DNA from 4 places in the Shewanella sp. cp20 genome. Region 4 is predicted to be linked to each of the others. Evidence: predicted binding sites of a transcription regulator. Region 4 holds the regulator's gene; each other region holds the start of a gene.
What was found. The regulator FliA, encoded in region 4, starts transcription of late flagellar genes. The targets are predictions, from matches to a motif close to CTAAAGNTNNNNNNNNNNNNGCCGATA.
Positions count from the first base shown of each region.

Region 1: a site for FliA is predicted at 1,193-1,219, ahead of DB48_RS18590 (flagellar protein MotY). Genes of this name have one in related genera too.
Region 2: a site for FliA is predicted at 1,557-1,583, ahead of DB48_RS15830 (VC2046/SO_2500 family protein). Genes of this name have one in related genera too.
Region 3: a site for FliA is predicted at 2,075-2,101, ahead of pomA (flagellar motor protein PomA). Genes of this name have one in related genera too.

Region 1 covers NZ_JPII01000052.1:7,276-10,388, reverse strand. The annotation lists gene DB48_RS18600 (DUF3137 domain-containing protein) at 1-279, shown strand, start outside; gene rnt (ribonuclease T) at 424-1,110, opposite strand; gene DB48_RS18590 (flagellar protein MotY) at 1,279-2,139, shown strand; gene DB48_RS18585 (prolyl oligopeptidase family serine peptidase) at 2,878-3,113, shown strand, end outside.
Region 2 covers NZ_JPII01000047.1:81,256-84,368, reverse strand. The annotation lists gene DB48_RS15840 (sensor domain-containing phosphodiesterase) at 1-513, opposite strand, end outside; gene DB48_RS15835 (DUF406 family protein) at 674-961, opposite strand; gene DB48_RS15830 (VC2046/SO_2500 family protein) at 1,034-1,522, opposite strand; tRNA gene DB48_RS15825 (tRNA-Tyr) at 1,648-1,732, shown strand; tRNA gene DB48_RS15820 (tRNA-Tyr) at 1,764-1,848, shown strand; tRNA gene DB48_RS15815 (tRNA-Tyr) at 1,892-1,976, shown strand; gene DB48_RS15810 (PLP-dependent cysteine synthase family protein) at 2,225-3,113, shown strand, end outside.
Region 3 covers NZ_JPII01000016.1:191,887-194,999, reverse strand. The annotation lists gene DB48_RS04735 (flagellar motor protein MotB) at 119-1,063, opposite strand; gene pomA (flagellar motor protein PomA) at 1,068-1,835, opposite strand; gene xseB (exodeoxyribonuclease VII small subunit) at 2,231-2,470, shown strand; gene ispA ((2E,6E)-farnesyl diphosphate synthase) at 2,471-3,113, shown strand, end outside.
Region 4 covers NZ_JPII01000030.1:91,767-94,879, reverse strand. The annotation lists gene DB48_RS12770 (protein phosphatase CheZ) at 1-377, opposite strand, end outside; gene cheY (chemotaxis response regulator CheY) at 391-774, opposite strand; gene DB48_RS12760 (RNA polymerase sigma factor FliA) at 817-1,536, opposite strand; gene DB48_RS12755 (MinD/ParA family protein) at 1,529-2,410, opposite strand; gene flhF (flagellar biosynthesis protein FlhF) at 2,415-3,113, opposite strand, start outside.

The DNA of each region.
Region 1 (3,113 bases), on a different contig from region 4:
TATAGCGACGATCAGGTCGAGGCGAGATACATGTTAACCACGGCGACCATGGAGCGCTTTCTCTCCCTGTCACGCTTTTACGGTGGAGAGCTCGAAGCCAGCTTTAAAGCGGGAAGATTGCTGATTATGATCGCCTGTAAACATAACTATTTCGAGCCGCAACTGGATCTGCTAAAGCCGCTGGATTTTAGCGATGATATAGAGCAGGTGTTTAAGGAGATCCATGAGGTATTTGATTTGATCAAGGCCCTGAATCTCGACAGTCGTACCGGGCTTTAAAGCCGTCTATTTGGCTGCTCACCTTCTCTTTGGTGAGCGGCCAGTATCTGTTTAGCCTAGCAGCTGATTAGCATAGGCTGTCTAACACCTTTGGAGCTTATCTCAGATGTTATAGCTTGGCTGTCATAGCTTAGGAGTTGTCGCTTAGCTGTTATCGCTTGCTTCTTGTTCAGGTTCAGGGCTGGGTTCTTCGCTTGGCGTTGCAACCGGCCAGCCGCCTAATGCCTTCCACTTGTTGACGATATGACAAAACAGCTCTGCGGTGCGCTCGGTGTCATAAAGTGCCGAGTGAGCCTCTTTGTTGTCGAAGGGGATGCCGGCTATCTCACAGGCCTTCGCCAATACCGTGTGTCCAAGCGCCAGACCCGAGAGGGCGGCGGTGTCGAAGGTGGCAAACGGGTGAAACGGCGTACGTTTCAGGGCGTTGCGTTCGATCGCCTGAGTAACGAAGCCGTGGTCGAAGGCGGCATTGTGTGCCACTATGATACTGCGATGACAATCCGATGCCTTCTGATGCTTCTTGACCTCTTTAAAGATCTCTAAGAAGGCTTCTTTCTCGCTCACGGCGCCGCGCAGCGGATTGCTGGGGTCTATGCCATTAAACGCCAGGGCATCTGGTTCGAGGTTTGCGCCTTCGAAGGGCTCGATATGGTAATGCAGCGTCTTATCCAGCACTAAGTCACCATTGTCGTCCATCTTCAGTAGGGTGACGGCGATCTCCAGCAACGCATCGGTCTGAGCATTAAACCCCGCGGTTTCAACATCGATGACGACGGGAAAGTAGCCACGGAATCTATGCTTAAGTTTGTGTGCGTCGCAAATATCGCTCATTAAAATGTCCAAAGTGAAGAGTGGGGGGCTATTATGAAGTATCCGATGGGAGCTTGTCATGTTTGATTGGTCATAATATGGGCTAAAGGAATGCTAAATTAGGCCGATAGGGATAAGTAACGTAATTAATAAGAGTGACTGTCTATGTGGGTTAGGGTGCTATGTGCGATGACATTCGGTATCGGCTTGAGTCTGGCGACGACGGCGCAGGCCGAGTTGCGTCACTATGTGGCCTCGCTGGAACAGTCCTCCTGGCGCCTAAGCGACAACACCCCCATCATCTGTCGCCTTGAGCATGAGATCCCATCCTACGGCAAGGCGGTGTTTACCAGCCGCGCCGGTAAAGATCATGATTTGAACTTTAGCCTGGATATGTGGGTGAAGCCCGACGAGGTGACCAATGCCAAGTTGATGAGCATGGCGCCCGCCTGGCGTCCTGGTGTGGTGTCCCGTCCCATCACAGATCTCACCTATCAGAAGTATTTTAGCGGCGAGGTGCCTAAGAAGGCGGCCTGGTCCATGCTGAATGAACTCGAACGCGGCATGCAGCCGACTTTCTATTATGCCGACTGGTACAACCGTTCCAGCAAAGTCGCCGTTGGGCTTTCGGCCGCCAATTTTGGTCGTCGTTACGCCGAGTTTAAATCGTGTCTGGCCAATCTCTTGCCCTATAGTTTCGATGATATCGCCTTCACAGTGTTGACCTATGAATTTGGTGGTTCCGAGTTGACCCGTTATTCCAAGGCGCAGATCGCTAAGGTGCAGGAGTATCTCTCTTACGATCCTGAGGTCGAACTGGTCTTGATCGACGCCTATACCGACAGCTTCGGTGGCCGCTCGGTGAATAAGAAGGTGTCAGAGAAACGCGCTAAGTCGGTTAAGCAGCTCTTCCTGTCTGCGGGTATTCCCGACGAGCGTATCCATACCTTAGGTCATGGTGAGCGTCGCCATGTGGCGTCCAATGAAACCATAGATGAGCGGGCGCGCAACAGACGCGTGGTGATCCGCCTCAGCAAGCCGCTTGACTAGCTCAGCCTGAATAGGTCTGCTGTAACCGTCTGTGGGGATAGTGCACCTAATACCTGAGCTCTAGGGCTAACTGAATTAAGGGTTAACTGAATTAATCTTATTTATCGAAACCGGCCTGATTGGCCGGTTTTTTTGTATCGGGCCTGGGATATAAAAGTGCAGACGTAAATGATAGGCAAAAAAAAGCCCACTTAATCTAAAGTGGGCCGCAAATAAATCATTGCAATCAACAAATTGAAGGAAGGAAGTCAAGCATAAGAACCAGGGATGAATTCACGTGACTGGCACGGGAACTCGGAGTTCTTGTTTTCACATCTACCAGCTGGGTAGATACTTCCGGAAAACGAGGTGCATTATAGGGTCAGACCATTTGTCCCACAAACTAGAAAAATTCCCGCCTGAGATTAGTATTTCTAATGTCTGAGCAAGGTGCCTAATGGCTCGAATTCACCTTATCAGGCTATTTGCGCTTGATTACGCATAATTGCTGCATAATTTCACGATTTATATAATTCATCCATGTTGTTTTTTTATTAACAAGTCTTGCAGACAAATGCGTGAGTCGTTTATTTGTAGCCATTGCACGGTTTTTTTTTACTTGTATAGTACGAGGTTATTGGGCGCTAGCTCACAGGTTTACCATTAATAATAACGAGATATCCAGGATGGCTACAGATGGCTCTTAAGACGATTTTATCTAAGCAAACCCTTTTGCTTGCCGGATTAGGTTTAACACTCATGGGTTGTCAGTACCATGCCAGTGAAACGGCAGCGGCGCAGGCAGCAGTTCAGCCCCAGGGCGTGGTTGAAACGATTCACGGTGTAGAGGTTGCCGACCCCTACCGTTATCTGGAGGAAGAGAGTGACGCGACCCATGCCTGGGTGAAGCAGCAGCAACAGGCGGGACACGACTTTCTGGCGCAGCTGGAAAATAAGCAGGCGATAGTCGATCGCATCACCGAGCTGTGGAACTT
Region 2 (3,113 bases), on a different contig from region 4:
GCTCAGGCGCTCGTCTGTGTCGTAAGCGCGTTGTGTCGCCAGGGTCAATGCCAGCTGATCGGCCACCTGGGAAACGATATGGATCTCGCTCTCTGGCCATTCATGCAGCTGACCCGATTCGAGATAGAGCACCCCTTCGAGGTGTCCATTGATACGAATGGCCACATCAAGATGCGAGACCACCTGATTTTCATTGAGGTAATCGACTAATTCGGCGACACGGCCATCATTTTCGACGTCGACCACGTCTATGGTGCGACTGCGTTTGAGCTGATCGAAATAATTGGGACATAAGGATTGTGCGGGGCGTGAAGCCTGGCCTTGCAAACTTGTATGAGCGATGAGCTCACAAGCCTGGCTGCCGGAAAACAGACAAACACCTATGTTGTCCACCTCGAGGGACTGACTGAGCAGATCGCAGGCAAGCTCGGCCGTCTCTTTAAACAGACCTTCTTGTTTTTGCGTCGAATTGACTATGGTTTCAAGCAGATGTTGAAATTGGCGCTTGGTCATAAAATCCTACTGCCGATAACCTTCTGCCGATAGAAAGGTTACCGAGGTAAAAACCGCCAAAGGCGGTAACAACATAGATGTTATTGTTATTATTAAATGTTCAATTTGTGCACATTACACGAATAACTCGCTAATTAGCAAGCTAATCTCGATGGCGCCGCTAGAGACCATGTTCGAGTTGGAAAATCATCTTCTCGGCGCTGTAGCCAAAAGTGAGGCGCAGCTCCTGGCCACCTTCTACTGCCTTGATCTCACTCTCAACACCCTCGAAACGCTGCTTAGCCGCCTGTGCCATGGCTTGCAACTCACTTTGGGCGTTCTCTCCATCACGTACCAGAGTCAGTACGGTATCAAACTCATCGATCACGGCGCCGATATCGGCATAGCTGCCACAATCGTTACAGGTATCGTTTACCAACTCTGATTGACCCTCTTGAATCTTTTTCATTTTGACCCTTAACCTTTTAACTGAAAATGCTCATAGCTATATATAGCAAAAGCCGAGCTACCGCACTTAAAACTAAGCCAAAATGTCTCCTAACGCACGTTGCCTGACGATCTGCTCGGTAAAATGCGGTAATTCCAAACTAGGTGCATCGGCATCGAGTTCATTGTGAAAACGCGCCAGGGTAACGGGATCGCAGTTAGCCAGCACCTCTTGCATCGCCAGCGGATCCCGTCCTCTGTGGACTAAGGGTTCGGGACTCAGATATTGCTGCAGATGAAAACCGCTTAGCCCTGCCTGGTGAAACTGCTCGCTGTTGTCTCTGTCTTCACCCAGATGAAGTGCGCTGGTCAGCGCCTGTGGCTCGGGTAACTCAAATTGACGCTTGAGTTTTGTCTCTACATCGCTTGGCGCCTGATCCAAATGAAACTGCGCCATATCTCTGGCATCGTTTGACAACATGGCCAGCAGCAGACCAAATTCTCCCCGGCGATGATCGACTATCGCCTGGTTGAGTCGGGTCCCTAATTGATTCTCGTTGATGATCAACTGACTAGTTCGCATAAAAAAACATCAATAAAACAGCTCGTTGCTATTTAATCGACCGCTTACGCCATAACTTTAGCAATTATTTTAAATTGGGACTTTACAGCGCCAAGGATTCTGACTACTATGGCCGCCGCAATTGAGGAGGGGTTCCCGAGTGGCCAAAGGGATCAGACTGTAAATCTGACGGCTCAGCCTTCGAAGGTTCGAATCCTTCTCCCTCCACCATTTGCCTACAATGTAATAAAGAGATACTCGTGGAGGGGTTCCCGAGTGGCCAAAGGGATCAGACTGTAAATCTGACGGCTCAGCCTTCGAAGGTTCGAATCCTTCTCCCTCCACCATCTTTATCTCGTTATTATCTTGTGCTGCTGTACCAAAAAATATGGAGGGGTTCCCGAGTGGCCAAAGGGATCAGACTGTAAATCTGACGGCTCAGCCTTCGAAGGTTCGAATCCTTCTCCCTCCACCATTTTTTCTCTCGCATTATCTGCGCATCATTTAGTTCCTAATTTCAAACACTTCGCTTCATTTTTGTCATCATTTAGATGATGTTACCCCCTTAGTTAATGCAGCGAATCATTCTTTCAGTCTCCCAAGGTTTTCCCTCGCGGCCAGCACTGCCTGTTATCCGTCGCATTTATTTTCGATTTTCCTTTTCGTTATAATTTATTTCGTTAAGCTATAACGACTATCCGCTCGATAACCTCAGGAGCCACAATGAATCAATCTTGGGTCAACCAGGCCATCGCCAAGATCGAGGCAGACTATCAACGCAGTGCCGACACCCATCTGATCAAGCTGGAACTGCCTATGCTGCCCGGCATCGATATCTACCTAAAAGATGAAAGTACCCATCCCACCGGCAGCCTTAAGCACCGCCTGGCGAGATCCCTGTTTCTCTACGCCCTATGTAACGGTTGGATCACCCAAGATACGCCCATCATAGAATCCTCCTCGGGCAGTACGGCCGTATCCGAGGCCTATTTTGCGCGCCTGCTTGGCCTACCCTTTATTGCTGTCATGCCCGCCTCTACCGCCAAGAAGAAGATACAACAGATAGAGTTTTATGGCGGCCGTTGCCACTTCGTCGACCATTCGAGTGAGATATACGCCGAATCACAACGACTGGCCGACGAGCTGTCGGGTCACTATATGGACCAATTCACCTACGCCGAGCGGGCAACCGACTGGCGCGGTAACAACAACATCGCCAACTCCATCTTCGAGCAGATGCAGCGAGAACCACATCCCGTCCCCAGCTGGATAGTGATGAGCCCAGGCACGGGCGGCACCTCGGCCACCATAGGCCGCTATATTCGCTATCAATGCGCCAAGACAAAGTTATGTGTGGTCGACCCGGAAAATTCGGTATTCTACGACTACTACCACAGCGGTGATGCCAGTATCAGCTGCGCCGATGCCAGTCGCATCGAAGGCATAGGGCGACCCAGGGCCGAGCCCTCCTTTATTCCAGGGGTGGTCGATCATATGGTCAAGATTGACGACAACGCGTCGATCGCCACCATCTATTGGTTAGAGGCGCTGATCGGTCGCAAGGCAGGTCCCTCAACAGGCACCAACCTCTATGGCGCGCTGCAACTTGCCA
Region 3 (3,113 bases), on a different contig from region 4:
AATTTGTCCAAATTGAGATTATCCCCATAGCACAGGTCACACGCCTGCACCGCTAGAAGCAAAAAAGTCCACCTAAGTGGACTTTTATTGATGGATGGAGCTTAACCATTAAATGCGGCTATTGGCCGACCAAGATCTCATCTGACTCCTTGGCCTTACCCTGCTCGATGGCGATCTCAACCCTGCGGTTACGGGCCCGGTTGGCGGCGGAATCATTGGCGACCAGGGGGGCGGTATTGGCCATGCCAACCACCTTCATGCGCTGCTGATCAAATCCTGGCACACGCACCAGCTCATGGGCCACGGCCACGGCGCGTTTGCTGGAGAGATCCCAGTTCGAGCTGTAGAGCTCGTTACTGATATTCATATCATCCGTGTGGCCCGAGACGGTAATGATCCCCGGCACATCTTTTAATAGCTCTCCTACGCGGCGGATCACCGGCTTAAACCTGGGCTGTAGGAAGCCAGAACCGGATGAGAAGGCGCCCTTTTCACGGATGCGAATGATGATCTGCTGCCCCAGAGACTCGATCTCGATCGCGCCGTCGATGATCTCCTTATTGAGCTCCTGAGCCATCTTCTTCACCTGATCGTTGATCTGATCCTGTGACGCCGCATCCTGTTTCTCCTGCTTGGCCTGAGCCTCGGCATCCGCCTCTTCCTGCGCGGTAGAGGAAGCCTCGCCGCCGCGCTGCTCGCCACGTTGTTGCTGCACGCCGCCGGCGCTGTCATCATCACCGGCCTGCACCTCGATGGTGGGCTCGGTCATCTCATTGGTCTGCTGATTGATGATCTCAATGGGTGTTGGCTCGGGTTTACCCGGACGAAACTCCAGGGCGATCACCGAGGTGCCCTTGGGGATATCTTTGACTTCAACCTTATTTTGTACGCCGAAGGCATACTTCATCGAACCGGCGATCTGCTTGAACTTCATCACGTCCATCTCGGAGAAGGCCAGCAGCAGAACGAAGAAACACATCAATAGCGACATGAGGTCGGCAAAGGTAGCCAACCACATAGGCGCCCCGGCGGGCGGACAATCGCATTTGACCTTCTTAGCCATCTGGCTATTCCCCGTCCGTCGTGTCTATATTCCGCAGTTTCTCCGAGAGATAATTCTTCAAGAAACCCTCGATGACCCTGGGGTTTTGTCCGTCTTGAATAGCGAGCACCGCATCCATGATCAGGTTGCGATTGAGCATCTCCTCCCCCATGCGTAGCGAGAGTTTATCGGCGATCGGCAAAGCAATCATGTTGGCGATAATGGCGCCATAGAGAGTGGTTAACAAGGCCACCGCCATCGCCGGGCCGATAGATTTAGGGTCGTCCATGTTCGACAGCATGGCCACCAAACCAATCAGGGTACCTATCATCCCCATGGCGGGGGCTACATCACCCAGCGCCTTGAAGATGCTGATGCCGGTCTTGTGGCGCTCTTCGGTCAGGGCGATATCTTTCTCTAGGGCTTCGCGCACCACATCGCCGTCATGGCCGTCCACCAACATATCGACCGCTTTCTGCATGAAGCTGTTGCTGATCTCCGCCTCTTCCAGCGCCAGAAAGCCCCCCTTACGCGCCGCATCGGCCATGGTGACCGATTGCTCGATCAACTCGTCGGGCTTATCTATCTTGAACATGAAGGCTTTGGCGGCGATCTTGACCGCACCGAGGAACTGCTTGAGGTTAAATTTCATCATCACCACAAACAAAGAGCCTATCATTACGATAAGCACAGAGGGCACATCAACAAAGATGGCGATACCACCACTGCTGACCATAGCTCCGATAATAAAACCAAATGCACCAATCAGGCCTATCAGGGTCGCTAAATCCACAACTCTTCCTCATATACAGTATCGGCCGTTGCTAATACCTTGACCTAGGGATCAAGCTCTCAGTCAACACCATAATCATCTCGAGACAGGTCTCTACTCTACTCATTCTTGCAATGAAAGGCATCTCCTCGCCCCAGCGCGACGACACAAAAGTCGTCAATTAGACGGTATTTCGCCTAACCGCGGGCAGGAGTTTACGATATAATATCTGACAAAATTGAGTATTGTTCTAATTCAATTATCGGACAGCTTACACGCAAGTTTAGCTACAAATTCAATTTTTTATAAAAAAACCTCCTTAAAGCGTGCTATTGCACAAATATACGACAGCGCAATTTGACCCCTAGGGTTGACTGAGATACTTTGTCTGTCGCTAAATTCTTGGGAAAATCACCGTGGCCAAAAAACCTGAAAACCTGACCTTCGAAGAGTCACTCACAGAATTAGAAAACATCGTCACCAGCCTGGAACAGGGCGATGTCTCTCTGGATGACGCCCTCAAACAATTTGAGCGCGGCATCAATCTGGTCAGAAACAGCCAAGGCAAACTCGAACAGGCCCAACAGAAAGTCTCTATCTTGACCCAGGAACAAGATCAACCCAGCTTGCAACCCTATCTGCCAGAGGGCGAATAATTGCTAAATGAAGCGATAACGCGATACCAGCAGCGCGTCGACGGCCAGCTGCGCCATTTTATCAATGCACAAGACGATACCGAGCCACAACTCAAGGCCGCCATGACACACGGCGCCCTGATTGGCGGCAAGCGTATCCGCCCCTTTCTGGTCTATGCCGTCGGTGAGATGTTGGGGGTGCCCCTTGAAAGGCTAGATGCCTGCGCCGCCGCCATCGAGTGTATCCATGCCTACTCGCTGATCCATGACGATCTACCGGCCATGGACGATGATGCGCTGCGCCGCGGCCAGCCGACCGTGCATATCGCCTTCGATGAGGCGACCGCCATACTGGCCGGCGATGCGTTGCAGACCTTGGCCTTCGAGATCATCAGTCAGGAGGGCAGCGAGCTGACCGCCAAGCAACAACTGGCCATGGTACGTGCCCTTGCTAAGGCATCTGGTTACGGCGGCATGTGCGGTGGTCAGGCGATGGACCTTAACGCCACCGACAAACAGATAGATCTCGAGACCCTAAAGCGGTTACACAGATTAAAGACCGGCGCCTTGATCCGCTGTGCAGTGGAATTACCTATCATTGCTGCCGAGGTCACAGATGAGCAGGCAAGCCATCTGATAACCTTTGCCGAAGCCATCGGTCTCG
Region 4 (3,113 bases):
ATCAGACGATCCCAGGAGGGCTTTACGGCCTGTACGTTTGTGGTTAGCGCATCTGCAAGCGGCAGAGATTCTTCGACGGCGTCCATGGTCTTGTTGGCCGCCTGCTCCGTCATGTCGATGACATAATTGAGGCGCTCTTTGGCATCGGGAATTTCGCTATTGGCCAGCTCCACGAGGCGACCGTCCACCTGAAAATCCACTATCGCACTGTGAAGCTGACGGGTAAGGCGACCCACCTCGTCAAACAGCTCTTTCTGAATCGGGCTGGCGATGTCGCGAATTAGCTCATCGGCCTGCTCTTGTTGGCCAGTCTCGAGTAGATCAACGAGTTGCTTGGCCTGTGCTAAATTGATCAGCCCTGAAGTTTCTGCCTGCATAGCTCAACCTTGATTAACCGAGTCGTTCGAAAATTTTGTCTAACTTCTCTTTCAATGTCGCCGCAGTAAAAGGTTTCACCACATAGCCATTCACACCGGCCTGGGCCGCTGCGATGATCTGTTCCCTTTTCGCTTCCGCAGTCACCATCAACACAGGAATGTGTTTCAGGTTGTCATCGGCGCGGATAGCCTTTAATAGGTCGATACCCTGCATCCCAGGCATATTCCAATCGGTTACGACAAAATCAAAATCGCCTTTTTGCAACATAGGCAAGGCTGTCGAACCGTCATCTGCTTCCTGAGTGTTATTAAAACCCAAGTCTCTCAACAAGTTCTTGATGATGCGTCTCATTGTTGAGAAATCGTCAACAACGAGAATCTTCATATTCTTGTCCAAGGTTTCCTCCGCGGAGCTGTTTTTATATTGCTCATGTAATCGTTATATTTTGGTCCAATGCTTGAGTTTCGCTTTGAGTCTGAGCATCGCCTGGCTGTGTATCTGGCTTACTCGGGATTCGCTGACATCAAGTACGGCACCGATCTCTTTTAAATTTAATGCTTCGTCATAATATAACGACAAAACTAATCCATCTCTTTCTGGCAGTAATTTAATCGCTTCTACGAGGGCCTCATGAAACTGTGTCTCTGCCAGAGATTCAAATGCGTCGTCCTGGTGATCATCTTCCTGTCTTACTACATCGACCGATACACCAAGATCTTCAATTCCAACTACTTTCCCGACTGAAACATCATTAAGAATATGATGGTACTCATCGAGCGGCATATCAAGTCGATCCGCAATTTCATTATCTTTTGCGTCACGTCCAAGTTCTTGTTCTAGCTCGTCAATCACCTGTGCTATGCGGCGTTGATTGCGGTGAACCGACCTGGGTACCCAGTCGCCACGGCGGATTTCGTCGAGCATAGAGCCACGAATGCGTATTCCGGCAAAAGTTTCAAACTTAGCCCCCTTGCTGCCGTCGAACTTGGCCGAGGCTTCGAGCAGGCCCATCATACCTGCTTGTAACAAATCATCCAATTGCACCGAGGCGGGCAGACGAGCAAGTAAATGGTGAGCAATCCTTTTAACCAACGGTGCATACTGTTCGACAATAGAAGCTTTGTTATCTAAACAAGTATACGCAGCGGCTTTACTCACTCGTACGATCCTCTTGATATTCTGGGCGTTGTACCAAACGTTCCACAAAGAACTCTAGGTGGCCGCCCGGCTGTTGTGGCACTGGCCAGCTAATGATCTTATTAGCCAAACCATGATAAGCAATCGACGCCGGCGACTTAGGAAACGCCTCGACGATCAGCTTTTGTTTACGAACTGACTTGCGAAGGTTTTCATCGAAGGGGATAGTCGCAACCAGCTCCAGAGCCACGTCGAGAAAACGGTCGGTTACCTTGCTAAGTTTAGCAAACAACTCCATCCCTTCTCGCAAACTTCTGACCATGTTGGCCACAATCTTAAATCTGAATACGCCGTGCTCGCGGCTCAGAATCTTAATTAAAGCATAGGCATCGGTAATAGAGGTCGGCTCATCACAGACCACGACCAAGACATCTTGCGAGGCGCGAGAGAAGCTGAGCACCATGTCCGAGATACCGGCAGCGGTATCCACGACCAGGATATCAAACTGGGTCTTCATCTCACTGAAGGCACGGATTAGGCCGGCATGCTGCGCAGGTGTCAGCTCCACCATGGCCTGGGTACCGGAAGTCGCAGGAATAATACCAATTCCCTTAGGACCACGAACGATGATCTCGTCAAGGTCGGCCTCACCGGATAATACGTGGGACAGATTGCGCTCAGCCCTTAGGCCCAACATGACATCGACGTTGGCTAGACCCAAGTCGGCATCGAGCACAAGCACTCGCTTGCCCTTCTCGGCCAGGGAGACGGCGGTGTTGATCGATACGCTAGTTTTACCTACGCCACCTTTACCACCGGTTACGGCAATTACTTTTACTTTTTCGTTATATGGTTGATTCATCATACGTAAACCGCTTGCTTGATCCCGACTCATTATATTACTCAAATGCGTAGGCCTGTTCATATGACCTTTCGTTATTCTGTATTGGTTGCACTTTCTTTTCGAGTACCGACAGGGCCTTGTTGGCTAAGGCTAAGGTGTCGGCCACTTGCATATCTTCTGGCACTCGCTGGCCATCGGTGACATAACTCAAGGGTAATCCACTTTGAATCAACACACTCAATGCTGGCGCCAAGGCCACCGATTCATCTAATTTGGTCAAAATCGCACCGGATAATGGAATCCGAGTAAACTGCGCGACGGCATCTTCAAGCACTCTTCTTTGACTTGTAGATGACAGTACCAGATAACTGCGAATAGGTAATCTGCTATTTGCAGTTAAATTATCAAGTTGCTGGAACAATCTCACATCTCTTTGTCCCATGCCCGCCGTATCTATCAATACTAGCTTGCGATTGCGGAACTGATAAAGAATTTGTTCCAACTCATTGAGATCATGAGCTTGCTTGACCGGACACCCCATTATTTTGCCATAGGTTGCCAGCTGCTCATAGGCTCCAATGCGATAATGATCGGTTGTAATTAATGCAACTTGATCTGAACCATGTTGCGCGGCGAATCGAGCGGCTAATTTTGCGACACTCGTCGTCTTGCCGACACCGGTCGGACCGACAAAGGCAACCACGCCGCCCTGACGGACAATATCATCCCCCTGGTTGTCGAGCATGTTTGCCAG